One region of the Corynebacterium incognitum genome, then DNA from elsewhere that is predicted to be linked to it. Evidence: riboswitches for the same ligand, from Rfam matches in the RefSeq annotation. Region 1 holds a riboswitch; the other holds the start of a gene.
The links. Region 1 has a riboswitch for thiamine pyrophosphate ahead of H0194_RS07340 (ECF transporter S component). Riboswitches for the same ligand answer to the same signal wherever they lie in the genome.
Positions count from the first base shown of each region.

Region 2: another riboswitch for thiamine pyrophosphate. It lies ahead of thiC (phosphomethylpyrimidine synthase ThiC); the one in region 1 lies ahead of H0194_RS07340 (ECF transporter S component).

Region 1 is NZ_CP059404.1:1,590,377-1,605,830, reverse strand. It holds gene rpsJ (30S ribosomal protein S10) at 1-43, opposite strand, end outside; gene H0194_RS07410 (Asp23/Gls24 family envelope stress response protein) at 614-1,225, shown strand; gene H0194_RS07405 (hypothetical protein) at 1,239-1,610, shown strand; gene H0194_RS07400 (hypothetical protein) at 1,620-1,808, shown strand; gene H0194_RS07395 (Asp23/Gls24 family envelope stress response protein) at 1,821-2,411, shown strand; gene H0194_RS07390 (DUF6286 domain-containing protein) at 2,408-2,968, shown strand; gene H0194_RS07385 (Asp23/Gls24 family envelope stress response protein) at 2,971-3,531, shown strand; gene H0194_RS07380 (hypothetical protein) at 3,528-4,259, opposite strand; gene tuf (elongation factor Tu) at 4,363-5,553, opposite strand; gene fusA (elongation factor G) at 5,979-8,108, opposite strand; gene rpsG (30S ribosomal protein S7) at 8,427-8,894, opposite strand; gene rpsL (30S ribosomal protein S12) at 8,899-9,270, opposite strand; gene H0194_RS07355 (nucleoside/nucleotide kinase family protein) at 9,493-10,203, opposite strand; gene H0194_RS07350 (energy-coupling factor transporter transmembrane component T family protein) at 10,213-10,983, opposite strand; gene H0194_RS07345 (ABC transporter ATP-binding protein) at 10,989-12,392, opposite strand; gene H0194_RS07340 (ECF transporter S component) at 12,410-13,012, opposite strand; TPP riboswitch at 13,009-13,128, opposite strand; gene H0194_RS07335 (S8 family peptidase) at 13,426-15,454, shown strand, end outside.
Region 2 is NZ_CP059404.1:336,580-352,033, reverse strand. It holds gene rpsP (30S ribosomal protein S16) at 20-556, shown strand; gene H0194_RS01705 (TetR-like C-terminal domain-containing protein) at 632-1,039, opposite strand; gene H0194_RS01700 (cupin domain-containing protein) at 1,170-1,589, opposite strand; gene rimM (ribosome maturation factor RimM) at 1,677-2,189, shown strand; gene trmD (tRNA (guanosine(37)-N1)-methyltransferase TrmD) at 2,189-3,055, shown strand; gene H0194_RS01685 (Tex family protein) at 3,066-5,354, shown strand; partial or broken gene H0194_RS01680 (pantoate--beta-alanine ligase) at 5,403-5,480, shown strand; partial or broken gene H0194_RS01675 (3-methyl-2-oxobutanoate hydroxymethyltransferase) at 5,469-5,828, opposite strand; gene H0194_RS01670 (ThiF family adenylyltransferase) at 5,919-7,019, opposite strand; gene H0194_RS01665 (thiazole synthase) at 7,020-7,802, opposite strand; gene thiS (sulfur carrier protein ThiS) at 7,803-8,012, opposite strand; gene thiO (glycine oxidase ThiO) at 8,018-9,106, opposite strand; gene H0194_RS01650 (thiamine phosphate synthase) at 9,096-9,779, opposite strand; gene thiC (phosphomethylpyrimidine synthase ThiC) at 9,766-11,568, opposite strand; TPP riboswitch at 11,567-11,681, opposite strand; gene rplS (50S ribosomal protein L19) at 11,873-12,217, shown strand; gene lepB (signal peptidase I) at 12,303-13,031, shown strand; gene lepB (signal peptidase I) at 13,039-13,668, shown strand; gene H0194_RS01625 (ribonuclease HII) at 13,670-14,311, shown strand; gene H0194_RS01620 (DUF2469 domain-containing protein) at 14,377-14,682, shown strand; gene H0194_RS01615 (YraN family protein) at 14,842-15,213, shown strand; gene H0194_RS01610 (YifB family Mg chelatase-like AAA ATPase) at 15,203-15,454, shown strand, end outside.

The DNA of each region.
Region 1 (15,454 bases):
GGTCGTAGGCCTTCAGCCGAATGCGGATCTTTTGTCCCGCCACGCTTATCCTCTTCCTCGCATGTCCCACATTCACGTGTTGTGAAGCGGTGGGAATATAGCTTCTCGATTTTCTCTATAACGTTGTCCGAACCATTGAATGGGCACGGGCGCAACGCCAGTTGACTTGACTGCCATGACTGACCTGGGTTCCGGGCACGTGAGACAAACAAACGTGCATCCAGTGTTTCCCAGACGGGGTACAAGACCCGACGCCAAGAAATGTAGGAAGGAGGACGGTTGTCACGCATTACACGTGGCGCCACCTTACATATACTGCCGCTGTTTATTTGCCATGCCCTTCTCCAGTCCATTTCGCTCGGGATGTCACTTACCATGACGACAACGTGGAACTTACGAACCTCGTTCTCGCGGACCTAGCCCGATTGAAAGACCTTCCATGACGACGGAAGCCGCCAAACAAAGGTGTCATGTTCGCCTCACCAGCAACGCTTCCTAACCCTGAGGCCTTGAGCCCGCGTGTTTACAAGCGTTGTGTTAAAGCAACCCCTGTATTGAACCATGCCGTGGCGCCATAAATCAAACTGCTCTTTTTGCAGTTATGCTCGATGTCATGAACTCCCCCGAGAATGAGCACACCACCGATCAGTTTGATCCCGGTACCACGACTCCGGGTGTCGGCACCACAAACCCCGGGAATGATGCACTTGCCACGGCTTATGGAGCTGACGCCGCGGCAAACTCCAACCTTCATACCCAGTCCGGCACCACGGTGATTGAGGACGCCGTAGTGTCCAAAATCGCGGGCATCGCTGCGCGTGAGGTATCTGGCGTGGCCAGCCTGGGCGCGGGCAGCGCGCGGGTTCTGAGCAACTTGCGCGAGTCCTTCGGCGCCAATACCGACGTGCGCCAGGGCGTGTCCGTGGCCATCCATAACGGCGTGGCCACCGTAGGCGTGGCCATTATCGCGGAGTACGGCGTGGCCATTCACGAATTAGCGGAGGCGATCCGCCGCAACATCATCACCGGCGTGGAGCGCATGACCGGCCTCGTCGTAGAGCGCGTGGATGTGACTGTGCACGATGTGAAGCTCCCGAACGAGGTCAGCGAGGACTCCGACGCCGCGGGCACCCCGGCCGCTCCGGCGGCACCGCCGGTGTCCTCCGCGGCAGCCCCCACGACTCCGCAGACCGGAGCTCCGCAATCCCACCCCCCACAGTCTTAGGCGGGCGTTAACCGTGGCCGATTACTCCCCACGCCCCAGTTCGCCGCCGGCCCTTGACCTGGCTGTGGCACAGAAGCTTTCCGACGCCGTGTGCAGTCTGCACGGCGTTGCGGGCATGTACAGCGGCGACTACGGCGAGTTGGCTCTCCTCCTCCCCGGCGGGAAGGTCCCGGGCCTACGCACACCGTTATCGGACGAGTTTCGTGTAGAGATCTATCCTGTCGTTGACGTTTCCACCGTGGTGTCCCTGCCCGAATTGGGAACTGCCATCCAGGCCACCGCTCGGGAGATTCTCCACTCGGCCGGGTTCAACTCCCCGCACATTGACGTTCGATTCGCCGCTGCCACCGGCAGCTTCGGCGATAGCTTGGAAGGTTTACGGTGATTAGCCCTCATGTTTAACTACACGATTCTCGGAGTCCTCATCGGCCTCGCAGTGGCGATTGCCATCATGCTGGGCAGCCCGGCGATCATTTTGGCATTGGTCCTGGCCACCGTCGGCGGGCTGATCGGCGCTCATTTTGACGGCCGCGTCAACCTGATGGAGCTGTGGAATAACTTCATCGGCAAGGGCAAGGCCTAGGACGTGACAACCATGGCAGAGTCAACAACGTCACTCGGGGACACGATTATCGAGCCCAAGGTCATCGAAAAGCTGGCTGCGACAGCGGTGCGTAGCGTGCCCGGCACCGTGGAGACCGAAGCCAAGCTGGGAGGTATCGCTGGGCGTTCGTTCCCGCGCTTTCACGTCCAGGTGGATAACACCCACTGTTTAGCTTCCGTGGACGCCTTCCTTGCAGTCAGCTGGCCCAGCCCCACGACGCACGTAGCCGCCACCGTCCGGCAGGCGATCGCCGACGCCCTCGCGGTTTACGCGGGTTTTGAGACGTCGCGCATCAACGTGGAGATTGGACAGGCGCGCCCTGGGCGTCGAGTACACAGCACAGACCTACGCCGCCCCGCGTTTTACGCGGCGCGGCCGCGCTACCGCGAGCTCAATGCTTGGTCTCCGCAGGTACGCCAGCAGCACGCCCTCGCTCGCCCCGCTGTACCGCAGCCAGGGCCGCTGCGTCCGGTGACGGTACGGCCTGCCGCTGCGTTGAAGGAGATTACAACGCTACCTCCACAGCCGCTACGCCCAATCACTGTCACGCGACTTTTCGCCCCAGGAGGTGACGCCTCGTGAGTGCTCCCGCCCCACGTGCCCTGGCGTCAGTGCGCATTCTGGTAATCCTCCTAGGCATACTCGCCCTGGCGTTTTCCATCGTGTTGGCCCGCGAGGCTTGGATCGCTTGGACCGACTCCCCCTGGGGTTCCTGGATCCAGCCACTCGCAGATGCCATGGCGAGCACAGAACTACCCGCCTGGGGCATCCCCTTGGCGATCATCTCCATCGCTGTGGGGGGCGTCGGGGTCTTTGCCGCGCTGAAGCCGCGGCGACGCACCCACCGCGCACTGACCTCTAGCACTATCTCTGCCTGGACGCGCCCCGTGGACATCGCCCGCGTATGTTCCGCCACCGCCCAGCGCACCCCTGGTGTCGCAGCGGCTCGAGCGACAGTGACCTCCAAGCACGCACACGTCGTTGTCAACGGTGACTCCGAGGACGCTGGGCTGCAGGCGCGTGTCCACTCCGCAATCACCACCGCGCTCAGCGTGCTGCCCTCCCCGCCGAAGGTATCGGTGACCGTGGAAGCCGCCACCGAGGAAATGGGCGAAGTGTACAGCGGAGAGGAGGCCTGACGATGACCAAGAAACTCTCGGCGTTTAACCGCCTGTTGTGCGGGCTGTTGGGCATACTGCTCATCGCGCTCGGGGCGTGGCCGTTATTGACCCTGTGGCACGTCCGCCCTGCGCTGTGGTTGGCTGAGCGTATCGACCGCAACTGGTGGGCGACACTCACCACCGCCGGTTGGTACAAGTACGCGGCGGTGGCAGGAGCTTTGGCGCTGTTTGTTGCCGGCGTGCTAATGATTTCCGCTAACCTGCGGCAACGCAAGATCGGCAAAGTGGAACTCGCGGCGTCGGATAGCCGGGGCAAGGTCTCTATCAACCTCCCGGCGTTGGCATCCGCTATCGGGGAATCCCTCACCGAACACCCGGCGGTGGATAAGGTCACCTCCCGCATCGCCACTGAGCGGGGCACCGACCTGTGGACCTTCCGGGTGGAAGCCAATCCGGCTTATGGTTTTAATGTTGTGCTCCGCCTGCTTGAAGAGACCGAGCGCGATCTCCGTGCCGCACTCGATGGCGTGCGCCTCGAGACGCTGTACAAGGTGGAATGCTCACCGGTGAAGAAGCTCTAATTCGGTAGCTTCACCTCTGCCTCCGGGGCGTCCGCGAGCCACATGGCGCGCACGGGTGCCAACTCAATCTCGGCGCCACTGCTTAACTGTGCGCGAAAGGGCTTACCGACGTCGACGTTGGTGAGGAGTTCCCACTTATCCTCGCTGCTGTGAAGTTCGCGGCGGCCGCGCTCATAACGACGCAATGTGCGGCCAACGACCACGGTGGTGTCATCTTCTAGCGCGACGACTAGGACGTGGTCGCCGGGCACAGAGCGCGAGTGGCGCAGTCCATCCCACCGCGGGGCCGAAGAGGCGTCAAGAGCGACGACGCTATCTGCAACGCCGAGACGGTGCTCGAAGCCCTCGGAGTCCACGATCACCAGCGGCCGCGCCGGCCCGATGGGGCGCAGCCGAGAATAAGGCCACACGACCGGCTGATCACGGGCGTCGGCGCCCTGCACGACGACGTAGTCCGCCGCAAGGACAATGCGCCGCTGCCCTACCGCGATACGCCACAAACCTTCAGCGCGCCCCTCCAACAGCGGCACGGAATCCGGGCGCACAGCGCGGATGGCGAAGAGGATATCTTCGACCTCCCCATCGGTCGTCCCCCACGACACACCATGATTGCCCACCATGCCCATGAGGTTGCCGAAGGTGAGGTCCGGCTGCCCCTCCCACACCGAGCGCAGGGCGTCGAGAAGCCTCGGGATACGTGTCGGGTCATTGGCGGCGGGTTCATGCATAACTTGTCTAACAATAGCGAAAGGGCCGTCCCTGCGCGAAGCAGGAACGACCCTCGGCCCTAGTGAATTTCGCTCTCGCTTAACTCACTAACAGAAAGTTGAATTACTCAACGATCTTGGTAACGCGGCCAGCGCCGACGGTGCGGGAGCCCTCGCGGATAGCGAAGCGCAGGCCCTCGTCCATAGCGACCGGCTGGATGAGCTCAACGGACATCTCAACGTTGTCGCCAGGCATAACCATCTCGACGCCGTCCGGAAGCTTCACAACACCGGTAACGTCGGTGGTGCGGAAGTAGAACTGCGGACGGTAGTTGTCCATGAACGGGGTGTGGCGGCCGCCCTCTTCCTTCTTCAGGACGTAGACGGAGCCCTCGAACTTGGTGTGCGGGGTGTAAGCGCCTGGCTTGATGCACACCTGGCCACGCTCAACCTCTTCACGCTTGGTACCACGAAGAAGCAGACCACAGTTGTCGCCAGCCTCAGTGTAGTCCATCATCTTGCGGAACATCTCGATACCGGTAACGGTGGTGGAGAGGGACTTCTCCTTGATACCAATGATTTCGATGTCCTCGTTAACGTTGAGGGTACCGCGCTCTACACGACCGGTAACAACGGTGCCACGGCCGGTAATGGTGAAGATGTCCTCGATCGGCATCAGGAACGGCTTGTCGGTCTCGCGCTCCGGATCCGGGATAGAGTTGTCGCAAGCTTCCATCAGCTCGACGACTGCGTCAACCCACTTCTGCTCACCGTTCAGTGCACCAACAGCGGAGATGTGAACGATTGGAGCCTCTTCGTCGTAGTCCTGCTCTGCGAGCATCTCGCGAACTTCCATCTCGACGAGCTCGAGGATTTCCTCATCGTCAACCATGTCGCACTTGTTAAGAGCAACGAGGATGTAAGGAACGCCAACCTGGCGAGCAAGAAGAACGTGCTCACGGGTCTGTGGCATTGGGCCATCGGTTGCAGCAACAACGAGGATAGCGCCGTCCATCTGCGCAGCACCGGTAATCATGTTCTTGATGTAGTCGGCGTGGCCTGGAGCGTCAACGTGTGCGTAGTGGCGCTTCGGGGTGGAGTACTCAACGTGGGACACGTTGATGGTAATACCGCGCTCCTTCTCCTCCGGAGCGTTGTCAATCTGGTCGTAATCGAACGCAGAGTTCTCTTCAGGGTACTGGTCAGCCAGCACCTTGGTGATTGCCGCGGTGGTGGTGGTCTTACCGTGGTCAACGTGACCGATGGTACCGATGTTCACGTGCGGCTTAGTGCGCTCGAACTTTTCCTTTGCCACTGTATGTCCTCCTGGACTTCATGGTGGCTACGACCTTCGCAGCCACGTTGGTTGACAGATGTCGGTAGTGCACTCCCCTCACAACGAAGCGGGACGAGCACCATAGCGACGCTTACTTTTTACGTGCCAGTTACAAGATCCTAGATTTCTGCTGCGGTTTTTTCAAACCGCCCCAGTAGGTTGTATGGCCGCGGCATCTAGGCGCGGCCGCACGCCACATCAAGCAAGAATCTTTCTGGATCCTAGTGATACAGGGTAACGGCCGGCTCAACCACACCCACCATTGGGGTCTGGTTCAGCGCGACCGCTACCCACGTGCGGAACCCACGGGGCATCGATAAGCCACAACCCCTGCTCACCACCCTGGCAAGTGGTGGGCAAAGGACCGAGGCGACGCCCCGCGAAACTTCCGCGGAGGCTAGCTTTTAGTTGCTGCCGCCGGTGCGCTCTTCGATGATCTCCTGCGCCACGGAGGAAGGAACCTCAGCGTAGGAATCGAAGACCATGGAGAAGTTTGCACGACCAGCGGTGGAGGAACGCAGGTCACCGATGTAGCCGAACATCTCGGACAGTGGCACCTTAGCGCGAACAACCTTCGCACCGGAGCGGTCTTCCATAGCGTAGACCTGGCCACGGCGGGAGGAGATGTCGCCGTTCACGGTACCCATGTACTCCTCAGGGGTGACAACCTCGACGGCCATCACTGGCTCGAGCAGGACAGGCTTTGCCTTAGCAACAGCTTCCTTGAGAACCTGGGAACCTGCCAGCTTGAAGGCCATCTCGGAGGAGTCGACGTCGTGGTAAGCGCCGTCTTCCAGGGTTGCCTTGATGTTCACCAGCGGGAAGCCAGCGAGGTAGCCGTACTGCATGGCGTCCTGAATACCCGCATCCACGGACGGGATGTACTCCTTCGGGATGCGGCCACCGGTGACGACGTTGTCGAACTTGTAGGTTGCGGACTCGCCCTCTTCCAGCTCCTCCGGATCCGGGCTGTAAGGTTCGATGGTGACGATGACCTTTGCGAACTGACCCGAACCACCGGTCTGCTTCTTGTGGGTGTAGTCCAGGGACTCGACCTTCTTGCGAATGGTCTCGCGGTAAGCAACCTGCGGGTTACCGATGTTTGCTTCAACCTTGAACTCGCGCTTCATGCGGTCAACCAGGACGTCCAGGTGCAGCTCGCCCATACCGCCGATGACGGTCTGGCCGGACTCCTCGTCCAGCTCCACGGTGAAGGTCGGGTCCTCAGCGGCCAGTTTCTGGATAGCAGTACCCAGCTTCTCCTGGTCAGCCTTGGTCTTCGGCTCGATGGACACCTTGATAACCGGATCCGGGAAGTCCATGGACTCGAGGATGATCGGCTCATCCTTGGAGCAGAGGGTGTCACCAGTGGTGGTGTCCTTCAGGCCGATGACGGCGTAGATGTTACCCGCGTCAGCCTGCTCAACCGGGTTCTCCTTGTTGGCGTGCATCTGGAACAGCTTGCCGATGCGCTCCTTCTTCCCCTTGGAGGAGTTCAGCACCTCGGTGCCCGGGGTGACCTGACCGGAGTACACGCGGATGAAGTTCAGCTGCCCGAAGAACGGGTGTGCAGCAATCTTGAAGGCCAATGCGGAGAACGGGGACTCCACGGAAGGCTTACGGGTCAGCTCGTTGTCCTCGTTGCCGACCTCGTGGCCGACGACCTCGCCGACGTCCAGCGGGTTCGGCAGGTATGCCACAACGGCGTCGAGCAGCGGCTGGACACCCTTGTTGCGGTATGCGGTACCACAGAAGACCGGGTAAACCTCGGAGTTGATGACCATCCTGCGGATAGCAGCCTGGATCTCTTCCTTGGTCAGCTCCTCGCCGCCGAAGTACTTCTCCATGAGCTCTTCATCGGACTCAGCGACGGTCTCGAGCAGCTTCTCGCGGTACTCAGCAGCCTTGTCCTGCAGGTCGGCCGGGATCTCCTCGACGGTAGCTTCGGTGCCGATCTCGGTCTTGCCCGGCCACATGAGGGCCTTCATGTCGATGAGGTCAACGACACCGTCGAAGTCATCCTCAGCGCCGATCGGCAGCTGCATGACCAACGGCTTCGCACCCAGGCGGTCGATGATGGTCTGGACGGTGTAGTAAAAGTCCGCACCCATCTTGTCCATCTTGTTCACGAAGCAGATACGCGGAACGTCGTACTTTGCAGCCTGACGCCACACCTGCTCGGACTGCGGCTCAACACCTTCCTTGCCGTCGAACACTGCCACAGCGCCATCGAGAACGCGCAGGGAGCGCTCCACCTCAACGGTGAAGTCCACGTGGCCCGGGGTGTCAATGATGTTGATCTGGTTGTTTTCCCAGAAACAGGTCACGGCAGCGGAGGTAATGGTGATACCGCGCTCCTTCTCCTGCTCCATCCAGTCAGTGGTCGCGCCACCGTCGTGGGTCTCGCCTACCTTGCGGTTGATACCGGTGTAGAAGAGGATACGCTCGGTCGTAGTGGTCTTACCAGCATCGATGTGGGCCATGATGCCGATGTTGCGAACCTTGTTCAGATCCTTAAGCACTTCTTGTGCCACAGTCTTACCCCAACTCGTTAGTCGTTCGAGGCGCAAGCACCGGCCACATTAAGTACCGATGAGACGCCATCTATGGATTGTTCTCGATCAATTTTGCCATTAATTGGCATGCTTGGCAGCGAAAGAGGTTTCTCCTCAACCCCAAACAATACGTCACCTGCGCGACCGCAGTAAACGTAGGGTGCCGTTTAGCCCGCCGACATACACACAAAAATGACTCGAGCAACGATATGAACCTCTAGCACCCTAGGGGCTAAAGCTTGTTTATTCGTCACTCGAGTCATTCCGTACGGCGTATAAGGCACCGACCGGTAAAAATTACCAGCGGTAGTGCGCGAAGGCGCGGTTGGCCTCAGCCATCTTGTGAGTATCCTCACGGCGCTTCACGGAAGCACCGAGGCCGTTGGAGGCGTCCAGGATCTCGTTGGCGAGGCGCTCCATCATGGAGTTCTCGCGACGCTGACGGGTGAAGGTGACCAGCCAACGCAGGGCCAGGGTGGTGGAGCGAGCAGGCTTCACCTCAACCGGCACCTGGTAGGTTGCGCCACCCACACGGCGGGAGCGAACCTCAAGGTCTGGGCGGATGTTGCCCAGAGCCTTCTCCAGGGTGCCAACCGGCTCAGTGCCGGTCTTCTCGCGGCACATCTCCAACGCGCCGTAGACGATGCGCTCAGCGGTGGACTTCTTGCCATCCACGAGGACCTTGTTCACCAGCTGGGTAACCAACTCGGAGTTGTAGACCGGGTCCTTAACTACTGGACGCTTGGGAGCAGCATTTTTACGCATTTAACTACTGTCCTTTCTTTGCGCCGTAGCGGGAACGAGCCTGCTTACGGTCCTTCACGCCCTGGGTATCCAGTGCGCCACGGATGATCTTGTAGCGAACACCTGGGAGGTCCTTCACACGACCGCCACGCACGAGCACCATGGAGTGCTCCTGCAGGTTGTGGCCCTCACCTGGGATGTATGCGGAAACCTCGATACCGGAGGTCAGGCGCACACGGGCGACCTTACGCAGTGCGGAGTTCGGCTTCTTAGGGGTGGTGGTATACACGCGGGTGCACACGCCACGGCGCTGAGGGGAACCCTTCAGCGCAGCGGTGGCAACCTTCGTGCTCTTGTCACGGCGGCCCTTACGGACCAGCTGCTGAATAGTAGGCATTTACTATCTTTCTGTAGTTGAAAATTCTTTTGTCCAAACACGCAAAAATGAGGGCTCTGTAGCAGGGCCCGTCCGCGTGTCCAGATGGCTTTGAGAAGCAATCAGACTCTTCATCACACAGCAGCAATGCTCGAAGCCGTGCTACTGATGATGAACTGCAAAGAAGACTAACACGCCGGTGTACGATCAAAAAATCGTGCATCGCTTCTATGCGCTGGGGAACTAGTTCCAGCACCAGACAACGTCGATTTGAACGTCATCATCGACGAGCTTGTCGAAGTGATCCGATTCCTGCTCAGCCCACATGTCAAACCACTGCGCATATTCGGGATCGCGCCCGAGCGCACGCTTTTTACGCTGATCCATCGGACCGTCAACGAACACTTTGATAACACCACCAAACTCGCGCGCGGCCTTTTCGTTGGCCGCCGTAACCGCGCCTACACCTTCCACAATCAGGCAGCGTCGGCGCGTGCGATCTAGCTCGATGTTGTGCCACTGGCCCCGCTGGTTGTTCTTCCAGTCCCACCGCCAAAAGCCAGGTTTTTCTGGGGAAAAGACGTCAGAAGCAACCATCGCGGAACCTTCCGCTAGGCCTCCCCAGCCTGGATAAAAATCATCAAGATGAACCATCTGCACGTCGAATGCCGGTGTCGTCGCACTCGATGTGTGCGCGTTCAAGTCCCCCGCCAAAGACGAATCGTAACTTCGAACGCAGCGGGACAGAATTCTACTGAGTTCCGAAGCCAGGCTCGTCTTGCCGGCGCCTGATGGGCCGTCGATAAGCACGCTAACCGCCCCGCAGTGCGCGAAATGCCCTTGCACAAGGCCAATGATACGTTGCGTAATCTCATTGAATGAGCGCGGATCCAAATCGCAGCACTCAGCCGTACCGCGTAGACCCGCAGGGTCCACGCCCGAGTCAAGTGTCATAATTTTTCCTCACAGCCCTAACCAGCGCCACGTTCCCACTTGCACGGCAACGATAACGGGAATTATTGCAATGATTGCTCCGATCCCAATGATTACCCAGTCTTTGAGTTTCATGGTTGATACCCGTGCCCAGGTACGTTGTTTTCCGTACTTTGACTCACGCCCAAATCCGCGGGCCTCCATGGCTGTGGCCAGCTTGCTTCCCCGCCGCAGGGCCATCACGAGAATGCCGAAAGACATGTCCATGAATTGACGAACCTTATTCCTGTCGCCTAAACCTCTGGCACGCCGGGCGCGCGCCAAAGAATCCCAGTCATCTCGAAATAATGTTGCCATGCGCACTCCAGCCACGGCACCAATCACGAATCGCCCCGGCAACTTTACAACTTGCGCTAAACCATCACCGAGCTCGGTGGGGTCAATGTCTCGTGCCAGCACGATCACCGGCAATGCGACCGCTAGAACTCGCAGGCTAATACCTATTGCAAGCTCAATAGAGTTCTCTGTAATGGCCGCCATCCAGAAGCGGAAATAAACCTCACCGCCTTCTTTGCCATACAAAAGCATGGACACACCTGACAAAGGTGCCAGGAACAGCAACGGCCACGACGCTTTTCCTAACCGCCACCAGGACACCCCACACAAAGGCGCCAGGACAATCGTTACCCCCACCAACACGCTGGCGCTAAGCCAATCGACGCTGAACAACACCGGCGTAGTCAGCAAAAACATGAGCGCCAGACGAGTCACCGGATTAACACCACGAAGAATATTTGGCATCCCCGCTACCCCTCCCCCGCATCAAGATGGATATGGGAATCACCCAGCGAACCAATAAATAGCTCATCGTGGGTAATCGAGGCGATAGTCACCCCGTCATCGCACAGCTCACGAAGCAACCTGATGAGTTCCACAAAGGTTTCCGGGTCTTGGCCAAATGTCGGCTCGTCAAAGAGCACCACTTCCGGCGCGGCAACGAGCGCAGTGGCTACGGACAAACGTCGCTTTTCACCACCAGACAACGTAAACGGGTTGGCACCCAAGAGATGCTCTAAACGCAGCCTTTCCACCAACGAATCAATGCGCGCCACCGGGATCTTCTCCCCCATGACTTTCGGTGCGATTTCTAGTTCTTCGCGTACGGTGCGCGCCAGGAACTGGTGCTCCGGGTTTTGAAACACAAACCCAATACGGTGTGCCAACTGCCGGGACTTCCACGAATGCGGGTCTCCTTTTAGCCCGTTACGGATAGACTCAGTCACCCCGATTTCACCGCGTACTGGACGCAGCAATCCCGCCATGGTGAGCAGCCATGTCGTCTTACCGGCGCCATTTGCTCCCGTAATTACCGTCGAAGCACCCTCCACAATCGCAGCCGTCCGCGGCGGACCAAACCGGCATTGCAATTCTCTCGACCACAGCGCCGTGCCTGTTCCTAGCGCCGCGCTTTTTTCCAGTTCCACAGGACGGGCTGCGGGCAGGCCCGTGATGGTGCGTTGCTGAACAATTTCTTCGAAGTGGCCATCGTCTACGACGCGGCCGTTGTCAAGTACCACCGCACGCGATAACACACCGTCCCACAGATCGTATTTGTGCTCGACAACCACCAATGTCGCGCCAATCGCTTCTACAGTAGCGGCTACAGCCTCAACCACTTCCTGTGCTCCCTGCGGATCAAGGTTTGCGGTGGGCTCGTCCAACAAGATCACGCCAGCGCCCATGGCCACTACACCCGCAAGGGCTAGCCTTTGCTTCTGGCCACCTGACAAATGCTTTGTTGGAAAGTCCAACGGCAGATCCAGCCCCACAAGACCCATTGCATTGTGTACTCGCTTCCAGATTTCCTCGCGAGGAAGACCAAGGTTTTCGCAGCCAAAGGCGATGTCGTCTCCCACTCGGGCTGCGATTACTTGGGAGTCTGGGTCCTGCAGCACCAGGCCGACGGGCACCGTCGCCGAATGCGCCGGAGCACTCGCTAGAAGCAATTGCCCGCGTGCGGTTCCTTCATCGTCACCGCCCAGCACACCAGCAAACGCAGCAAGCAGCGTGGATTTACCCGATCCGGAATTACCGCACAGTAAGACTCGCTCGCCTGGTGCGATCTCCAGGTTCACATCGCTTAGTGCAGCAGCCGCTCTACCCGCGTGCGTCCAGCCGAAGCCAGACGCACGGATCCCTGCTGGTTCAATCGGAGACAAGGAAATGCTTAGACTTCTGCCGCGCGCTGTTCACGGCCAGCGCCAAAGCGGTCCAGCGCACCAGTCTTAGCAAGTGCGGAGACCAACAACCAGCCAACAAGGCCCGCCAACAAGACGCCTGAGGCGCACAAGCAAGCGAGGTAAATCAGGTTGAAGTCCAAGCCCTTGGCGATGTTCGCGCTGAGGAACAGTTCCAGCAACCAGGCACCGATGCCAGCACCGAGACCGGAAAGCATGGCAACCTTCAGGTCAAACTTGCGGTACATGAACAGCATGAAAATCAGCTCAGCACCAAGCCCCTGCGCCAGGCCGGAGTACACAGTCTCAATGGACCACTGGGAGCCCAGCAGTGCGGACACGCAAGCTGCAAGCACCTCTACGTAGATCGCAGCGAAACGCTTGCGAATCACCAATCCACCGATAACACCGCCTAGCAACCAGATACCCACCGCCAGTCCTCCCAGGCCTGGCGTGATGCTGTCCATGGCTGAGAACCATGCGTATCCCGCACCATTCCAAAAACTAAAAATGAAGCCACACGCCACGCCCAAAATGGAGGCAACGATGATGTCTACTACACGCCAAGACTTATTAGCACTTTGCATAGCCATAATTCTCACAATCTCCCTCTCGCCGGAATTACCCGGATCAGGTTCTACGGTTCACTGCTAACCAGCAATGTCTCAGCCCACTCTTGTGAGATCCCCGGGCACCCGCGGTTAATGTCAGCCCATCATATCAGCCAAGAAAATGATGACGGTACTGCCGTAAAAGTTCAACATGCAAACATGCATCAGAATAACTCTAAACAATTGAGATATCTGCATAAAACTACTGCTTCACATGAGAGAACATACAACCTACCAAACCCTGCTCAGGACTTTGCAGGAAAAATTCTTGGCTCGCATCACACAATACGGTTATGGTGACTTGCACACTATAGCCCCACAATAGGTTTCGCTTAAGCTAAACTTAATATAAGCTGTCTTTAGCTTTAGAGCTTACCGTTAGGGCAAACTTGGTTTTGATTACTTTCAAGCAATTTGCAGCTTATCTTCAAAGAACCGGGTGCCTGCGTGAGCGAGGCAAATTTTGTACTCCATCAACCAGGATTGAACAGATGCTATCTCTCAAGTTTTTAAGCCGGAAAGGCTTACAAGTTGCAGGAACAACAATCGTTGCAACGTCACTAGCAGTCAACAGTCTCGTTGTCCCTGCTACCGCTCAGGAAGAAATAGACGTCCATCGCGAAGTCGAAAATGCCGTGCTAGACCATTCAAGCAAGATCAAATCGGCAGACGAGCAGGACGCATACCGTTTCATCGTCCATTGGCAGAAAAATATGGCAACTGTTGATGATGACCACAAAATGGGCATCATCAACGAAATCTTGAAAGAGTTCAATAACGAAGGCTCAAAGCTTCGATTGTCCGCTTCAGGCGGCTGGATTGTTGAATTCAAAACACCCGTCCCTCAAAGCCAGGTTGCTTCCCTACGGGGCAAATTGGAATCTAAGGCCGAAATCGTCGATGCCTACATTGACATGCTGATGATGCCGGCAGCAGCGAGCAATGACCCTGAATACTCAAAACAGTGGCCGCTCCACGAACACACAAATCATCAAGCCGGCAGCCACGCAAACGTTGAAGAGGCGTGGGACTTGGGCTACACCGGCTCATCACAGAACATCGGCATCATCGATTCTGGCATTACCAAGCATCCTGATCTTGATCCAAAGGTTAAGGGTGGGTTCGACATGATCAGCAAAGATTTCACCGCCAACGATTCCACCCCTGGGCGCGATAACGACCCTCTAGATACTGGCGACGGATTCTACGAAGGTGAGTGCCCAAACTTCGGAGGTAGCGCTGATTCATCTTGGCATGGAACCCACGTCGCGGGCATTGCAGCGGCCGCTACCAATAACGGAATTGGCGTAGCAGGAACCGCCCCAGAAGCTGGTCTTGTTCCAGTACGCGCACTCGGCAAATGCGGTGGCTTCGCCTCTGACATTGCTGACGCGTTGAAATGGGTTGTAGGTGGATCTGTCGACGGTGTCGCCGATAACCCAAATCCGGTAAAAGTAGTCAATATGTCTATCGCCGGCAAGCAACGCTGTGTTCCCGACTACCAGGCCGCTTTGGATGTGGCATCTGCCAAGGGCGCGACCGTTGTTGTAGCAGCAGGTAATTACAATACCTGGACAGATGATTACCAACCAGCTAACTGTAATAGTGATGCTCTTATCGTAGTTGGTGCAACTGGCCCCGAAGGCTACCGTGCAGAATATTCCAACTACGGTGACCACGTTACAGTTGGAGCACCTGGTGGTAATTCCGGGTCTATTGAACAGGGTGAATATTCAGGAACCTATGTGGGGTACCGTGAAGAAAATATGTTCTTTTCTACCGTGAATTCCGGCACCATAGATCCAGCTTCCCCAAGCTACGGCTATCAAGAGGGAACATCAATGGCGTCTCCTCTAGTCGCTGGTGTTGTAGCAATGATGCGAGACGCTAACCCCAGTCTCACTAGCGCGCAAATTCGCACGATTCTCCAGGAAACAGCTCAACCGTATAATGACGAGCCTATAGTTTCCGGTTCCTATGCTCCTTGGAAAACCGCTGATAATATGGGTTCCGGCATCGTAGATGCCTGTGCAGCGGTTTACGAAGCTGCTGTTCAGGCAGGAGAATCTCCTGCACTGTGTGGTGAAACCCAATCCACGACACCAGTTTCCACTACTCCGGCTTCAACAGAACCTAGCTCTACGGTCACAGGAGAGCCGACCACGACCGTTGTCACCACAACCGCTCCGGTTGCAACTTCGACGGTCAAAGAGACTGAAACCGCACCGGCGATTACGACACGTGTCTCTGCCACCACGACGGTAATTCCTGAACCTACAACCGTTGAATCCACAGTAACTGAGACCAGTACTGCTCGTACTACGGTTAAGGAAGCAGATGAAACAGTCACGCTAACAGACGTCGAGACGGAAACTCAGGCACCTGTAACAGTGACAGAGTCTGCGGTTGCTGGTACCGAAACTG
Region 2 (15,454 bases), 1.1 Mb from region 1:
GAAGTAAAGGAGCCATCCCATGGCTGTAAAGATTAAGCTGCAGCGTACCGGCAAGATCCGTACCCCGCACTACCGCGTGATTATCGCTGATTCCCGCACCCGCCGCGACGGCAAGGTCATCGAGACCATCGGTACCTACGAGCCGAAGCAGAACCCGTCCGTCATCAACATCGACACCGAGCGCGCACAGTACTGGCTGGGCGTCGGCGCACAGCCGACCGAGCCGGTTCTCGCACTGCTCAAGGTGACCGGTGACTGGCAGAAGCACAAGGGCCTGGACGGTGCCGAGGGCACCCTGCAGGTTGCCGAGGAGAAGAAGTCCAAGCTGGATCTCTTCAACGAGGCTCTGGCTGAGGCTAACAACGGCCCATCCATCGAGGCCATCACGCAGAAGAAGCAGAAGGCTAAGGAAGAGGCAGAGGCTAAGGCTGCTGCTGAGAAGGAAGCCGCCGAGAAGGCTGCCGCCGAGGCTGAGGCAGCAGAGGCTGCTGAGTCCGAGACCGAGGCAGAGACCGAGTCCGAGGCCGAGGCTCCGGCTGAGGAGTCCGCTGAATAGGTCGTAAAGACTTTGAATGCTCAACCGCCTGGCAACGTTTACGTTGTCAGGCGGTTTCTTTTGTCGTAAGGGGCGCTAGTCGCTGTGGTGTGGTTCGGTCACCTCGTCCAAGGAGATGCCGCGGAGAGCGTTGGCGATGACCGCGAAGGCAATCATTGCTTTCTTCTCGTCGCCGTATACGTCAAAATATCCGTTGTTAAGAAGTACAGCGAGGCCGTGGACGGCCGACCACACGGCGACGAAGGCGGCGTCGACATGCGAGATTTCGGCGGTCGTTCCTTGTTCTTTGGCGATGTCGTAGATGAGATCGGCAAAGGCTGTGTAGGTGGGCACCTCAGAGTTACCAACAGTGCCTGGGGTAGCGATAGTGGATTCGGGAATGTCAAAAACATGGGTCAGTCCGAATTCCTTTGAGGCGATGATGCAGTCGAAGAAGTTTTTGTTAGCGGTGGCAAAGTCCACATAGGTTTCGCGACAAGCCATGAGCTTGTGGCGGGCGGATTCCGCGGCGTTGCGTACCAGGGTGTCGTCGAATGCTGCCTGTAGTTCAGGCCCCCGACGGCGGCGACGGCACTAGTGTGAACTTTTTATGGTGCTTGAGCTGCCGAAACGGTTAGTGTTTATTGGGAACTTCCCCGGTGTGCATCATAAGGAGCAGAATGTTGTCCGTGGGCGGGGCAGTCCGTTCGGGGCAGTCGACACGGTGTGGGAGGTAGGCGGGCAGGTGGAGCACCATTCCTGGGCGCAGGTGAACGGTCTTATCCTCGCAGGTGAAGTCCAGGCTGCCGGACAGGCACTGTACCGTGATGGGGTGCGCAGCCTTGTGATCGGGGAGGTCTTGGCCGGGGGCGAAATTGAAGGCGATGACGTTGACACCGTCGGCCTGTGCGAGGCGCTGGACCGCCGGGCGGGGTCGGCCGGGCTGGGGTGAGGGGGCGTCGGCAAGCATGTCGATGATGGTCATCTCCTCGGCGCCAGCATTGGTGTTCGCGGCGCCAAAGGTATTGGGGGAGTTGATGGGCAGTTCGGTCATGGTAGGGGACTTTCTGGCTAGGCGGGCTAATTAATACTGAGTTTACCGTTTTATTTCTGGGTTGGGAATACCGTTAAGCTGGAGCCCATGGAACTGCTCATTGGGCGCGTCATTAAGGCGCATGGAATCCGCGGCGAGGTCGCGGTGGAACCGACCACAGACGAACCTGAGATTCGCTTCGCCGTAGGTGAGGTGCTCCACGGCACACAGGGAAAAAAGGAACACACCCTGACGGTGAGGTCCGTGCGCCCGCACCAGGGGCGGCTGCTCGTGACTTTTGAGGAAATCCCGGATCGCACCGCCGCGGAGTCCCTGCGCGCCACCAAGTTCTTTGCCGCGCCCCTAGAGGCCGAGGACGATGATGAGGGATTCTACGATCACGAACTGGAGGGACTGGGAGTCCTTCACCAGGGCGTGCTCATTGGCAAGGTCACCGGGATTACCCACGGTGTTGCGCAGTCTCTACTCGAGGTCGAGATGGGCGAGGAGGATGACATCCGCACGGTGCTTATCCCGTTCGTTGAGGAGATTGTGCCCGAGGTAGACCTGGAAGCGGGGACCGTGGAGATCACCCCGCCGGAGGGGTTGTTGGAGCTGTGATGCGTCTCGACGTCCTGACGATCTTCCCGGAGTACTTGGAACCCTTGCGCCACGCGCTGCTGGGCAAGGCGATTGAAAAGGGGCTACTAGCCGTGGGGGTTCACGACTTGCGGCAGTGGGCCACCGACGTGCACAAGTCCGTGGATGATTCCCCGTTCGGCGGCGGGCCCGGCATGGTGATGAAACCAGAGGTCTGGGGGCCCGCGCTTGACGACGTCGCGGCGGGCACCGGCCCCGCGACAGCTGCGCAGGAGCTGGCTTCGGCTGCGCCCCACGTGGATCGAGCGCGCCACGATGAGTTGCACGGGCGCGAGGTTGCGGGATACGACGGCCGCGACGTCCGCGAGGGCGAGGACCCGGAGGCGCCGCTGCTGATTGTGCCGACTCCCGCGGGCGTGCCTTTCGCGCAGCCGCAGGCCCGCGCCTGGTCCAACGAGGACCACATTGTGTTTGCGTGTGGGCGCTACGAGGGCATTGACCAGCGCGTGGTGGACGACGCCGCGCACCGCTACCGGGTGCGAGAGGTCTCTATCGGCGATTATGTGCTCATCGGCGGCGAGGTGGCTGTGTTGGTCATGGCCGAGGCCGTGGTGCGGCTTGTGCCGGGCGTGCTGGGCAACGCAGCCTCGCACGAGGAGGACTCGTTTTCGGACGGGCTGTTGGAAGGCCCGAGCTACACCAAACCCCGCGAGTGGCGGGGGTTGGAAGTGCCTGAGGTGCTCACCTCCGGCAACCACGGCGCGGTGGATCGCTGGCGACGGGAGCAATCCTTGCGCAGGACACTTGAGCGCCGCCCCGAGCTGCTGGAGGCCGCGGAGTTGAGCAAGCAGGACCGCGCTTTCCTGGAGCAGATCCGCGCCGACTAAAGTGGGTGCAATGATCGCAGCAACCATCGCTTCAGAAATTGGTGTCCAGCAATCGCAGGTAGAAACCGCTCTCAAGCTTCTGGCTGAGGGCAATACCGTGCCGTTCATCGCGCGTTATCGCAAGGAGATGACCGGCGGGCTGGATGATAGCCAGCTGCGCGTGATTGAAGAACGCGCCACCTACCTTCGCGAACTCGAGGAACGCAAGGAGACCATCCTGGCAACCATCGAGGAGCAAGGCAAGCTTGACGACGCCCTGCGTCAGCGCATCCTCGACTGCGACACCAAGGCCCGGCTGGAAGACCTGTACCTACCGTATAAAAAGCGCCGCAAGACGAAGGCGGACAAGGCGCGCGAGGCGGGCCTGGAGCCGCTGGTGGACAAGCTCATCGCGGAGCCTGGGGTCGATGCGGATTCCGCTGCCGCGGGATTTGTCACGGAGGGCTACACGGACGCCAAGGCGGTGCTGGAGGGCGCGCGGGTGATCCTCGTCGACCGCTTCGCCATGGACGCCGACCTGGTGGGCCAGGTGCGCGAAAAGATGTTTGACACCGGAACGATGACCGCGGGCGTCGTCGCGGGCAAGGAACAAGAAGGCGCAAAGTACAAGGACTACTTCGACTTCTCCGAATCGTTCCACTCCCTGCCGTCGCACCGTATCCTGGCGCTGCTGCGCGGCGAGGCGGAGGGCGTGCTGAGCCTTAATCTCGATGCGGGCGAGGACGAGGACTACGAGGCGTTGATCGCCAACCGTTTCGAACTAGACCGCAGTTCCTCGACGTGGCTGAACAACGCGGTGCACTGGGGCTGGCGGACCAAACTGCTCATTTCTTCCGGCTTGGACGTACGGCTGCGGCTGAAAGAGATAGCGGAGCGCGGCGCGCTGGGCGTGTTTGCCACCAACCTGCGCGACGTCCTGCTCGCCGCCCCGGCCGGCCAGCGCGCCACGCTCGGACTGGACCCTGGCTACCGCAACGGCGTGAAGTGCGCGGTGGTGGATCCCACGGGCAAGGTCATGGATACCGCCATCGTGTACCCGCACCAGCCACAGAACCAGTGGACCCAGTCGGTGCAGGTGCTCGCGGGGCTATGCGCGGAACACGGCGTGGACCTGCTGGCCATCGGCAATGGCACGGCTTCCCGAGAGACAGAGAAGTTGAGCCAGGAGATCGCGGATCTGTTGGCGCAGGCGGGCGGCAAGCGGCCCACCCCGGTGGTGGTGTCCGAGTCCGGAGCGTCAGTGTATTCGGCGTCGGTGCTCGCCGCCGAGGAGTTCCCCGACATGGACGTCTCCCTGCGCGGCGCCGTGTCCATCGCGCGCCGGTTGCAGGATCCGCTGGCGGAGCTGGTCAAGATTGATCCCAAGGCCATCGGAGTCGGGCAGTACCAGCACGACGTTAACCAGACCGCGCTGGCCCGCACGCTGGACGGTGTGGTCGAAGACGCCGTCAACGGTGTGGGCGTGGACCTCAACACCGCCTCCGTGCCACTGTTGGAGCGCGTGGCGGGCATCAACTCCACCATCGCGGGCAACATCGTGGCCTACCGCGACGACAACGGCGTGTTTAGTTCGCGCAAGGAACTTAAGAAGGTGCCGCGCCTGGGCCCGAAGGCCTTTGAGCAGTCCGCGGGCTTCCTGCGGATTAACGGGGGCACAGACCCGTTGGACGCCTCCGCGGTGCACCCGGAGGCGTACCCGGTGGTGGCGAAGATTGCCGCGGCGACGGGCCTGGCGGTCTCTGAACTCATCGGCAACGAACGCGTGTTGGCTGGGCTGCATCCGAAGGACTTCGCGGACGATACCTTCGGCGTGCCGACGGTCACCGACATCATCGCCGAGCTCACCAAGCCCGGCCGTGACCCACGTCCGGAGTTTAAGACCGCCACCTTCAAAGAAGGCGTGAACAAGGTTTCAGACTTGACCCCGGGAATGATCTTGGAAGGCACCGTCACCAACGTCGCGGCATTCGGCGCGTTCGTCGACGTCGGCGTGCACCAGGACGGCCTCGTGCACGTCTCGGCGATGAGCCACAAGTTTGTCTCCGATCCACACGAGGTCGTGCGCTCGGGACAAGTGGTGAAGGTCAAGGTCATGGAGGTGGACGTCGAGCGCCAGCGGATCAGCCTGTCCCTGCGTCTCGACGACGAGCCCGGCAAGCCCGCGCCGAAGCAGCGTTCCCGCGGCGGCAATGCGGGAGGCGGCCAGAAGGGGCGCCAGCGTCCGCGCGGTGGAAAGCCCGCGGCACAGCCCGGAGGTTCGATGGCAGATGCGCTCAAAAAGGCTGGCTTCGGTCACTAAACAGCGCGCGGCGCGCAAGCCGGTGGTGCTTGTGCCCGCGACGTGGAGGACGCGCTCGTCGTGGTCTCCATCTTCGTCAACCCTTTGCAGTTCGGCGAGGGCGAGGACTTAGACGCCTACCCGCGCAGACACCGCCAGGCCCGCGGCCTTGAGCGCGCGGATGCGCGGGGCGATGCGGGTGCCGCCCTCGAGTTTGACTACATGCGCCCCCGTGCGGGAGATGAGCTCGGTGGCTGAGCGCACCGACTGTTCGTCGGATGCCTCGTAGGAACCGAAGGGAAGATCCACGACCACGAGCGCCTTGCCCGCTCCGCGCACGACGGCGGCGGCGAGCACGGCCACCTCGTCCAAGCTAATGCGGTTGGTGGTCTCGTAACCCAGCACGACGTTTGCCGCAGAATCGCCCACGAGCAGACATTCGATGCCCGCCGCGGAGAACAGGGAAGCGGTGGCGTAGTCGTACGCGCTGAGCATCGCTCAGGGTTGCTGACCCTTGCGGTCATGGAGGTCGCTTAAGCGCACTTGGGAGGTCGGGACGAGATAGCCTTCAGACATGATGCGATCCTAGTGAGAATTGAGAGCGTTGAGGCCGCCGACCAGGCTTTCCAATCGGAGACCGGGGAGAGCGGCGGCGTAGTCACGGACGAAGTTCGCGGAGCGCTTGCCGGAGGCGCATGCCACGACGACGTGCGTAGTGGGAACGTCGCTTAACGCCTCGGCCACGTCGGCAGCGTCGTTGACAGTGCTCAGCGGCAGGCGCCGTGGTCGCAGCTCAGCAGGGAAGTCGGCGAGGAGGACCTCGTGGGGTTCGCGGATGTCCAGCAGCGTTGCCTCGCCGTCGGTGACGGCTGTGAGGACGGTGGCATTGTCCTCTTGCGGGGCGGGGGCACCGTCGTAGGACTCGGCGAGGGCCGTGGCCAGGCGACGCGCGGGGTCGGCCACCGCCTGCACGCTGCGCATCTGCGCAGGGATGGCGTCGTAGCTGGTGATGCGGCCGACGGTGCGGTCGAGTCCGGTCAGCCAGGCGATGGCGGCGGTGGACATGAGCCCGCCGATGACAGATGTGGTCACGCCCAAGACACCGGCGGTAGCGCAGTCCGGGACGGCGTCGGCGGGCAACTGGTGCGGGAATACGTCGCGCAGCCCGACGCCGTCGAGGCCCTGGCCCGAGTGCCATACGGCAACATCGCCGTGGAAACGCAGCACCGTGCCCCAGACCAGAGGCGTGCCGGTGATTTCGCAGGCGTCCGCCACCAGATACTTGGTGGCAAAGGAATCAGAACCATCGAGCACCAGGTCCACGTCGGCGATGAGCTCCACCGCGTTGGCGGTGTCCAGGCGGGTGCGCAGCGCGTTCACGGTAATGCCAGGTTGGAGGGCCCGGGCACGCTCGACGGCAACGTCTACCTTGGGCTTTCCGACGTCCTGTGCCCCAAACAGGATCTGCCGGTGGATGTTGGTGAGATCCACAGTGTCATCGTCGACGAGGGTGACCTCGCCAACCCCGCCGGCAGCGAGCTGCTGGAGGATGGGGCAGCCCAAACCCCCGGCGCCGACGATGAGGACGTGGGCATCATGGAGCCGTTCTTGTTGCTCGAGGCCGAAGCCGGGAAGGGACAGGTGGCGCGCGACGCGGCGCAGCTCTGCGTCAGGAAGGCTCGTCATCTATAGCACCTGCTCCGACCAGGAGGCCAGTCCTTCGAACGAGGACGAGGCTTGGGCGTGCTCCCGTTTGGGGATGCGCCCAGCATCGCGCGCGGCGGCGCCGGCCTCGACGGCGAGACGCATAGCGCGGGCCATCGCCACTGGGTCTTGGCAGCGGTTGACCGCGCTGGCCAAGAGCACGCCGTCGCAGCCGAGCTCCATGGCGAGCGCGGCGTCCGAGGCGGTGCCCAGGCCGGCGTCGATGAGGATGGGCACGCCCGCGCGCGAGCAGATGAGCTCGATGTTATGCGGGTTCAGGATCCCTAAGCCCGTGCCGATGGGGGAGCCGAGCGGCATGACGGCGGCGGCACCGACATCCTCTAGGCGGCGGGCGGCCACCGGATCGTCGCTGGTATAAGCTAGCACCTCGAAGCCCTCGGCGACGAGCAGCTCGGTGGCCTCAAGGGTCTCCACGACGTCGGGCAGCAGGGTGTGCTCGTCCTCGATGACCTCAACCTTCACCCACGTGGTGCCCAGGGCCTCGCGAGCTAACTGGGCGGTGAGGACGGCGTCGCGGGCGGTGCGGCACCCGGCAGTATTGGGCAGCGGCGCGATGCCGAGGCGCCGCAGGAGATCGAACACGGTCTCGCCGCCGCGGTTATTCGCGCTAAAACGTCGCATGGCCACCGTGGTCAGCTGCGTCCCGGATTCCACGAGGGCCTGCTCCAGCAGCTCTTGGGAGCTGGCGCCGCCGGTGCCCATGATGAGGCGGGAGCTGAAGCTCTTGTCAGCGATAGTGAGCACTTAGCCTCCTTGAACCGCGGTGAGGACGTCGACGCGGGCGCCGCTAGTGAGCTCGGTGTCCCACTGGGAGCGGGGGACCACGTGGCCGTCGACGGCCACGGCCATCCCGTCCACGGAGCCGTCGCCGGCGAGCTCGACGAGCAACTCGCCGATGGTGCGGGCGGAGGTGGAGCGGGGTTCGCCGTTGAGTTCAATGTTCATGATGTTCATGATGTTTATGATGCTCCTTCGTTGGGGTTGTGACGCAGCGGGGCGCAGGCCGAGAGATCTGTGGCCGGGGTCGTTCCCTCCAACACGTCCGCGGTGGCGCGGGCCGCGAGCGCGGCCAGCAGGATACCGTGGCGGAAATAGCCTGTGGATAACACTGCAGTCGGACTCATCCGGCCCAAGTAAGGAAGGTCGTCCGGGGTGCCGGGGCGGGCGCCGGTGGTGGCCTCGAGGAAGTCACAGTCCTCGAGGCCGGGGACCAAGCGGATGGCGTCGCGCAGCAGATCGTGGACGTCGCCGAGCCGGGGTGTGGGACGCCCGTCCTCGCGGGAGGTCGCACCGATGGCAACGGTGCCGTCCGCGCGCGGGATGACGTAGACCGGACGGTCCTCGACGAAGCCGCGGATCACCCGCTCACACAGCGGGAACTGCCGCTCGGGCACGCGCACGCGCAGGATATCCCCGTAGACCGGGCGCAGCTGCAAGCCAGGGACCAGTGCGCTGGCACCCAGGCCGTTGGCGATGACCACCTGGCCGCCGTCCTGGCACGCCAGCTCCGGGTCATGGAGTGAGTCTACTGCCCGGGGGACGAACTCCACTCCGAGGTTCAAGGCGGCATCGCGGGCGGCGGTGGCGAAAACCCGGGGTGCGACGTGGTGGTCACCCGGCAGTGATACCGCGCCCGCGAGTGCAGGCGACAAGGCAGGTTCCAGCCCGCGCGCCTGGCGCAGCGTGAGCCGCTCGACCGTCATGCCGTGGGCCGTCTGGTACTCCTGCAGCTCGCGCAGGTGCTGCGCATCCGCGCGGTCGGCGGCCACCACTAGTGTGCCCTCGGACCGGTGGCCCGTGGGCAGATCGGTATGCGTGGCGACGTCCCTTAAGAGCTCCGGCCACAGCTTCGCCGAGGCCAGCATCAGCGGGAACAGCGGTTCCTGGCGATACACCACCTCCGCGGCCGGGGCGAGCATGCCACCGGCGTGGTGTGTGGCACCCGACGCCGGGGCCGGATCGAAAACGCGCACGTTGGCGCCGCGGACAGCGCACGTGACCGCGGTGGCCAACCCGACGATCCCGGCGCCGATGACATCAATCTTCATCCGAATCCTCTTCCGGGCAACCCGCCTCGAATTCCCGGATCACCTCGCGCGCGAAAGCCTGGGGATCGGCCGCATGGGCGAAGCCGCGGACAATCGCCACCCCCGCGGCGCCCGCCTGTGCCAAGGCCGCGACATCGGAGATCTGCACATCACCGATGGCCACCAGCGGCACATGCGATGCCGCGGTGAGCGCTGGGTAGCCGTCCAGCCCAATCGGTGGGCGGCCAGAGTCCTTCGTGGGGGTGGACCGCAGCGGCCCGCAGCCGATATAGTCCACTACCTCGCGCAACTCGTTGGCGCCGTGGACCAACTCCAGGGTTCCAGTGGTCAGCCCGATGAGCGCGTCGTTGCCGAGCAAGGCCCGGGCGTCGCGGGGATCAAGATCGTCTTGGCCTAGGTGCACGCCGTGGATCGGCACGCCTTGGTCGCGCAGGGCAAGCGCGACGTCCACGCGGTCGTCGACAAGCACGCGGGTGCGGGGGTTAGCGTCCGCGACGGCATAGGCCACCTTCTCCGCCAGGGATGTCAGTGCCCTCGCTGAGATTGGTTTGCTGCGTACCTGGACCACCCCGGCGCCACCCTGCGCGGCAGCGGCGGCCGTGCGGACGATGTCCTCCGGCTCCCCAGCGGCGGTGACCAGATAACACCGCAAGTCAAGATCAGTGCGCAGCATGCGTCTCCTCGTCGCGAAGGTAAACCTTGGAACCAAGGTCCTTAAACTCTTGGGACTTTTGCGCCATACCCGCCCGGGCTTCCTCGACGGTCTGCACATCCTCGGCCACCGTAGGAGGGAAGGCGGGCATGCCCAGCTGGCTTTCTAACTTATCGCCAAACTCGTCCCGGATGTCCTGGCTGATGCGCATGGAGCAGAACTTCGGGCCGCACATGGAGCAAAAGTGCGCCGTCTTCGCGGGCTCGGCGGGCAGGGTCTCGTCGTGGTACGCCTGCGCGGTGTCCGGATCCAGCGACAGCGCGAACTGGTCGTGCCAGCGGAATTCGAAGCGCGCCTTGCTCATGGCGTCGTCCCAGGCCCGCGCGCCCGGATGGCCCTTAGCGACGTCCGCGGCGTGCGCGGCGAGCTTATAGGTGATGACACCGGTCTTCACATCATCGCGGTTGGGCAGGCCCAGGTGCTCCTTGGGGGTGACGTAACACAGCATGGCCGTCCCGCCCATGGCGATGTGTGCAGCACCGATGGCCGACGTGATGTGGTCGTAACCGGGCGCGATGTCGGTAACCAGCGGGCCCAGGGTGTAGAACGGCGCGTCGTGGGCCCACTTCTGCTCCAGCTCGTTGTTGTCCTGGATCATGTTCAGCGGCACGTGGCCGGGGCCTTCCACCATGACTTGGACGTCGAAGTCCCAGGCCCGCTTGGTCAGTTCGCCAATGGTCTTGAGCTCAGCGAACTGGGCGGTGTCGTTGGCATCGGCCAGCGAGCCGGGCCGCAGGCCGTCGCCGAGCGAGAACGCGACGTCGTAGGCCGCGAAGATCTCACACAGCTCGTCGTAGTTCTCGTAGAGGAAGGATTCCTTGTGGTGCGCCAGGCACCACCCGGCCATGATCGAACCGCCACGGGAGACGATGCCCGTCACACGCTTGGTAGTGAGCGGGATAAACGGCAGACGCACACCGGCGTGGACGGTCATATAATCCACGCCCTGCTCGCACTGCTCGATGACGGTGTCGCGGAAAATCTCCCACGTCAGATCCTCGGCGATGCCGCCCACCTTCTCCAGCGCCTGGTAGATAGGTACGGTGCCGATGGGGACAGGGGAGTTGCGGAGGATCCACTCGCGGGTGGTGTGGATGTCATCTCCGGTGGAAAGGTCCATGACCGTGTCTGCGCCCCACCGGGTGGCCCACCGCAGCTTGTTCACTTCCTCCTCGATGGACGAGGTCACGGCGGAGTTGCCGATATTCGCGTTGATTTTGGTCAAGAACTTCCGGCCGATGATCATCGGCTCGGACTCCGGGTGATTGACGTTGTTGGGCAAGATCGCGCGACCGCGGGCGATCTCCGAGCGCACGAACTCGGGATCGCAGTGCTCGCGCAGCGCCACGAATTCCATCTCCTTGGTGATAATGCCCTGGCGCGCATAGTGCATCTGCGTGACGCGCTTGCCCTCAACTGCCTTGAGCGGGGCGCGCTTCTCGCCCTGCCACTCCATGGATGCCGCACCGCGCTTTTGGGCGCTGCGGCCATCATCCGCGAGGTTGCGGGCACGACCGGCGTAACTGGCGACGTCGCCACGCTCGGCGATCCACTCCGCGCGCAGCGCCGGGAGACCTTCGGTGGGCTCGCACTGCGGCCCGCGCGTGCGATAGATACGGAAAGGTTCGTTCGGGCCGGTGGGGGAATCATCCAGCTGAATCTCGGTCTCCGGGACCTCCAGTCCGTCCTGGCGGATGGGGGAGTAGGAGTGCTTGGGGTGGATTTCGCGATCAAAATGGGTAGCCGTCATGGCCTTCAACCTCACTTCCTTCGCTGGTGTTAACCAGACAGGTTCAAACGGTGCTCGCACTGTGGCGTTAGTGCGATCTCAGCCCACTGCCATGGGCGCCCGTGTGATGGACAAATGCGCTTACTACCCTAAGCATGAATTGCGCGCCGGGGAGGAGAAATGGGAATTATTGCCCACGATCAAGGGGGATTTGGTGCGTGTCGTCGCCGTGTGGAAAGATGGGGAAGCTGAAATGTAACGGGCACGAACCGGTTAGCTGTCCCAGGCGCTAGGTTCCTCTACCTCAAATTGAAAAAGGACTGCTATGAGCAACATTCTTGACAAGGTCGATGCAGCGCAGCTGCGCGACGACATCCCATCCTTCCGCCCGGGTGACACCCTTGACGTCGAGGTCAAGGTCATCGAGGGTAGCACCCAGCGTACCCAGCTCTTCCGCGGCGTTTGCATCCGTCGCCAGGGCTCCGGCATCCGCGAGACCTTCACTGTTCGCAAGGTGTCCTTCGGCATCGGCGTGGAGCGTACCTTCCCGGTTCACTCCCCGAACCTGGACTCCATCAAGGTCTCCCGCCGTGGCCGCGTGCGCCGCGCCAAGCTGTACTACCTGCGCGATCTGCACGGCAAGAAGGCTCGTATCAAGGAGCGTCGCTAGTCGACGTCCCCTTGCTGGAATCCGCCGCATCCCTCACGGGGTGTGGCGGTTTCGTCGTTTTCTCCCGGTGCTAGGCTGGTTGCTCGTGGAAGAGAAGAGCTCAGCAGATAAGAAGCAGCTGCCGTGGTTGGTGGAAACCGCGCTCATCGTGGTCGTAGTGCTCGCCGTGGTCGGTGTGTTTCAGGCGTTCATTGGGCGCCAGTACGTCATCCCGTCTGGGTCCATGGAACCCACCCTGCATGGCTGCGAGGGCTGCGCGAATGATCGCGTATTCGTCCAAAAGGTGTCCTACTACGGTTCCGAGCCGGAACCGGGAGATGTCATCGTGTTCGAGGGCACCGAGGACTGGAACACATTGTGGGAGTCCCCGCGCAGCGACAACCCCACCGTGGCCAAGATTCAGGACGCGCTGAGCTACGTGTCGCTGGCCCCGCCGAATGAGAACAACCTGGTCAAGCGCGTCATCGCGACCGGCGGCCAGGAGGTGTCCTGCCAGGAAGGCGACCCTGCGGTGATGGTGGACGGCAAGCCCATCCAGCAAAATTACGTCCTGGATCCACCGACCTACGCCGTGGACCCGGCCACCGGCTCCGAGGCGTGCGGCGGCGAGTATTTCAGCCCCATCACCGTTCCAGAGGGGCGCTTGTTCATGATGGGCGATTCGCGCACCAACTCCCTGGACTCGCGCGCGCACATCGACGACGGTTCTTACGGCACCATCCCGCTGGAGAATGTCCGCGGCAAGGTGGAGTTCGTGTTCTACCCGTTCAACAACATCGGCGCCGTCGAAGACTACGATATCCAGGCCAAGTAGGCGCGCCATGGCCCGGCTTGCCCGCAGCTGGTGGCTGCTCCTGGTCGCGCTCGCGGTGACCGTCGCGGTGCTTGCCGCCATCCATACGTTCCTCGGCCGCGCCTACCAGGTGCCGTCGGCGTCTATGGAGCCGACGCTCATCGGTTGCGAGGGCTGCACCAATGACCGCATCGTCGTGGAAAAATTGAGCGAGCCCGGTGTCGGCGACGTCGTGGTGTTCCAGGCGCCGGTCTCGTGGGCGTCGGTGGTGGCCGCACCGCCGCTGTCCGACGATCCCTTCTCCCGCGGCCTCCGTCGCATCGGCACGGCCACCGGCCTGGTGCCCGGCGACAACAACGTCTTTGTCAAGCGCATCGTGGCCACTGGCGGGCAGGTCGTGCGCTGTCTGCCAGGCGATCCGGCTGTGATGATCGATGGGCGCCCCGAGCCGGGCAAGGCCGGCTGCGAGGGCGATTATTTCGGCCCTGTGCACGTGCCGGAGGGACGGCTGTGGGTCATGGGGGACAACCGCGACAACTCCCTCGACTCCCGCGCGCACATCGGAGACCAGTGGCAGGGCACTGTGGATGCCGACGCCGTGCGCGGGCGCGTGGTTGGCATCGTCTTCCCGTTGTCTCGCATCGGGGCAGTGCACTGACATGCGTCGGCTGAAACAATTACGGACGTACGAAGTGGCGCTGTCCAAGGCCGGGCTCGGGCCGGTGGCCGGCGTGGACGAGGCCGGGCGCGGCGCCTGCTGCGGGCCCATGACCATCGCCGCGTGCATCCTGCCCGAGCGCATCGTGCCGGGGCTGGCAACGCTCACCGATTCCAAACAACTCTCGCCGACCCGCCGCGACGAGCTTTGCGACGTCGTGCGTTCCGTCGCGGTCGCCTATGCGATTGTCCACATCCCGGCCGCCGCCATAGACGCCCGTGGCGTGCAGCACGCCAACCTTTCTGGCATGCGGCGGGCCGTGGCACGCCTGGATCCGCAACCCGGCTACGTGTTGACCGACGCCATGAAGATCCCTGGCCTGCCGCGGCCCCAGCTGCCCATCATCGGCGGCGACGCCGCCGCGCGCTGTATCGCCGCAGCCAGCGTCTTAGCCAAGGTCAGCCGGGACCGAATCATGGAACAGCTCGACGCCGACTACCCCGGCTACGGCCTGGCAGGCCACAAGGGCTACGGCACCGCCGCACACCACGCGGCCGTCGCCACGCACGGGGCAACGCAAGAGCACAGGATGAGCTACGCGAACGTCGCCAAGGCCCACGCGGAGTTCTTGGCGCGCCGCTAGCTAAAACCCCGCCGCGGAAGATTAAAGTATGCACGGACAACCGTTGACCGTCGAAGGAGCAGGCCGTGAGCGCTGAGGAACTAGACAACTACGAAGCCGAAGTCGAGCTGTCGCTGTACCGCGAATACCGCGATGTGGTCAGCCAATTCTCCTACGTGGTGGAAACCGAGCGCCGCTTTTACCTGGCCAACGCCGTGGAGGTCATCCCGCACACCTCGGGTCCAGACGTGTACTACGAGGTGCGTATGTCGGACGCGTGGGTGTGGGACATGTACCGCTCGGCGCGTTTCGTGCGTTACGTCCGCGTAATCACCTACAAGGACGTCAACATTGAGGAGCTGGACAAGCCGGACTTTGTGATGCCGGAGTAAAAGTCAAGACCCAATTTCTTCCCCTGTGGATAACTGCGCCGATGGTGGCGGAGTTATCCACAGTTTTGTTGTGTGCGGCTGCGCGGGGCTGGAACAGGTGCACGGGGTTGGGGCACGCTGTGAGTCGACAGTAGTTGTTGACACATCAGGGGGAAGACAATGACGCGTTCGGTGGCGCTACACAACCGAGAACTGGGCAAGCGGGGAGAACGTTTTGCTGCGGATTTTTATCGGCGGCGCGGGGCGCAGGTACTGGCACGCAATGTGCACTATCGCTGCGGGGAGCTGGACCTGATTGTGCGGGAGGGCGCGACGGTAGTCTTCGTGGAGGTCAAGACCCGCTCTTCCGTGGCTTTTGGAGGGGCGGAGGCCGTGACGGCGCGGAAATTAGCGCGGATGCGGCAGGCGGCGTTCCAATGGCTGCGGGATAAACCGGCATGCCGCGTGCGCTTTGATGTGGTGGTGTTGGTGGCGCAGGGGGATACGTTTTCGATGGAGTACTACGCAGGGGTGGAAGACGGTGCTCGGTAGGTGCTACTCGATTGCGCTGCAAGGCGTGGACGCCTCGGTGGTGACAGTGGAGGCGAATGTGGGCTCCGGTTTGCCCGGGGTGCACGTGGTGGGATTGGCTGACACGGCGGTGCGCGAGTCGCGGGAACGGGTGCGCACGGCGGCGCTGAACTCCGGGCTGGGGTGGCCGAAGACGAAGGTGGTGGTGTCGTTGTCGCCGGCGAATCTGCCGAAGGCGGGCTCCCAATACGACCTGCCAATG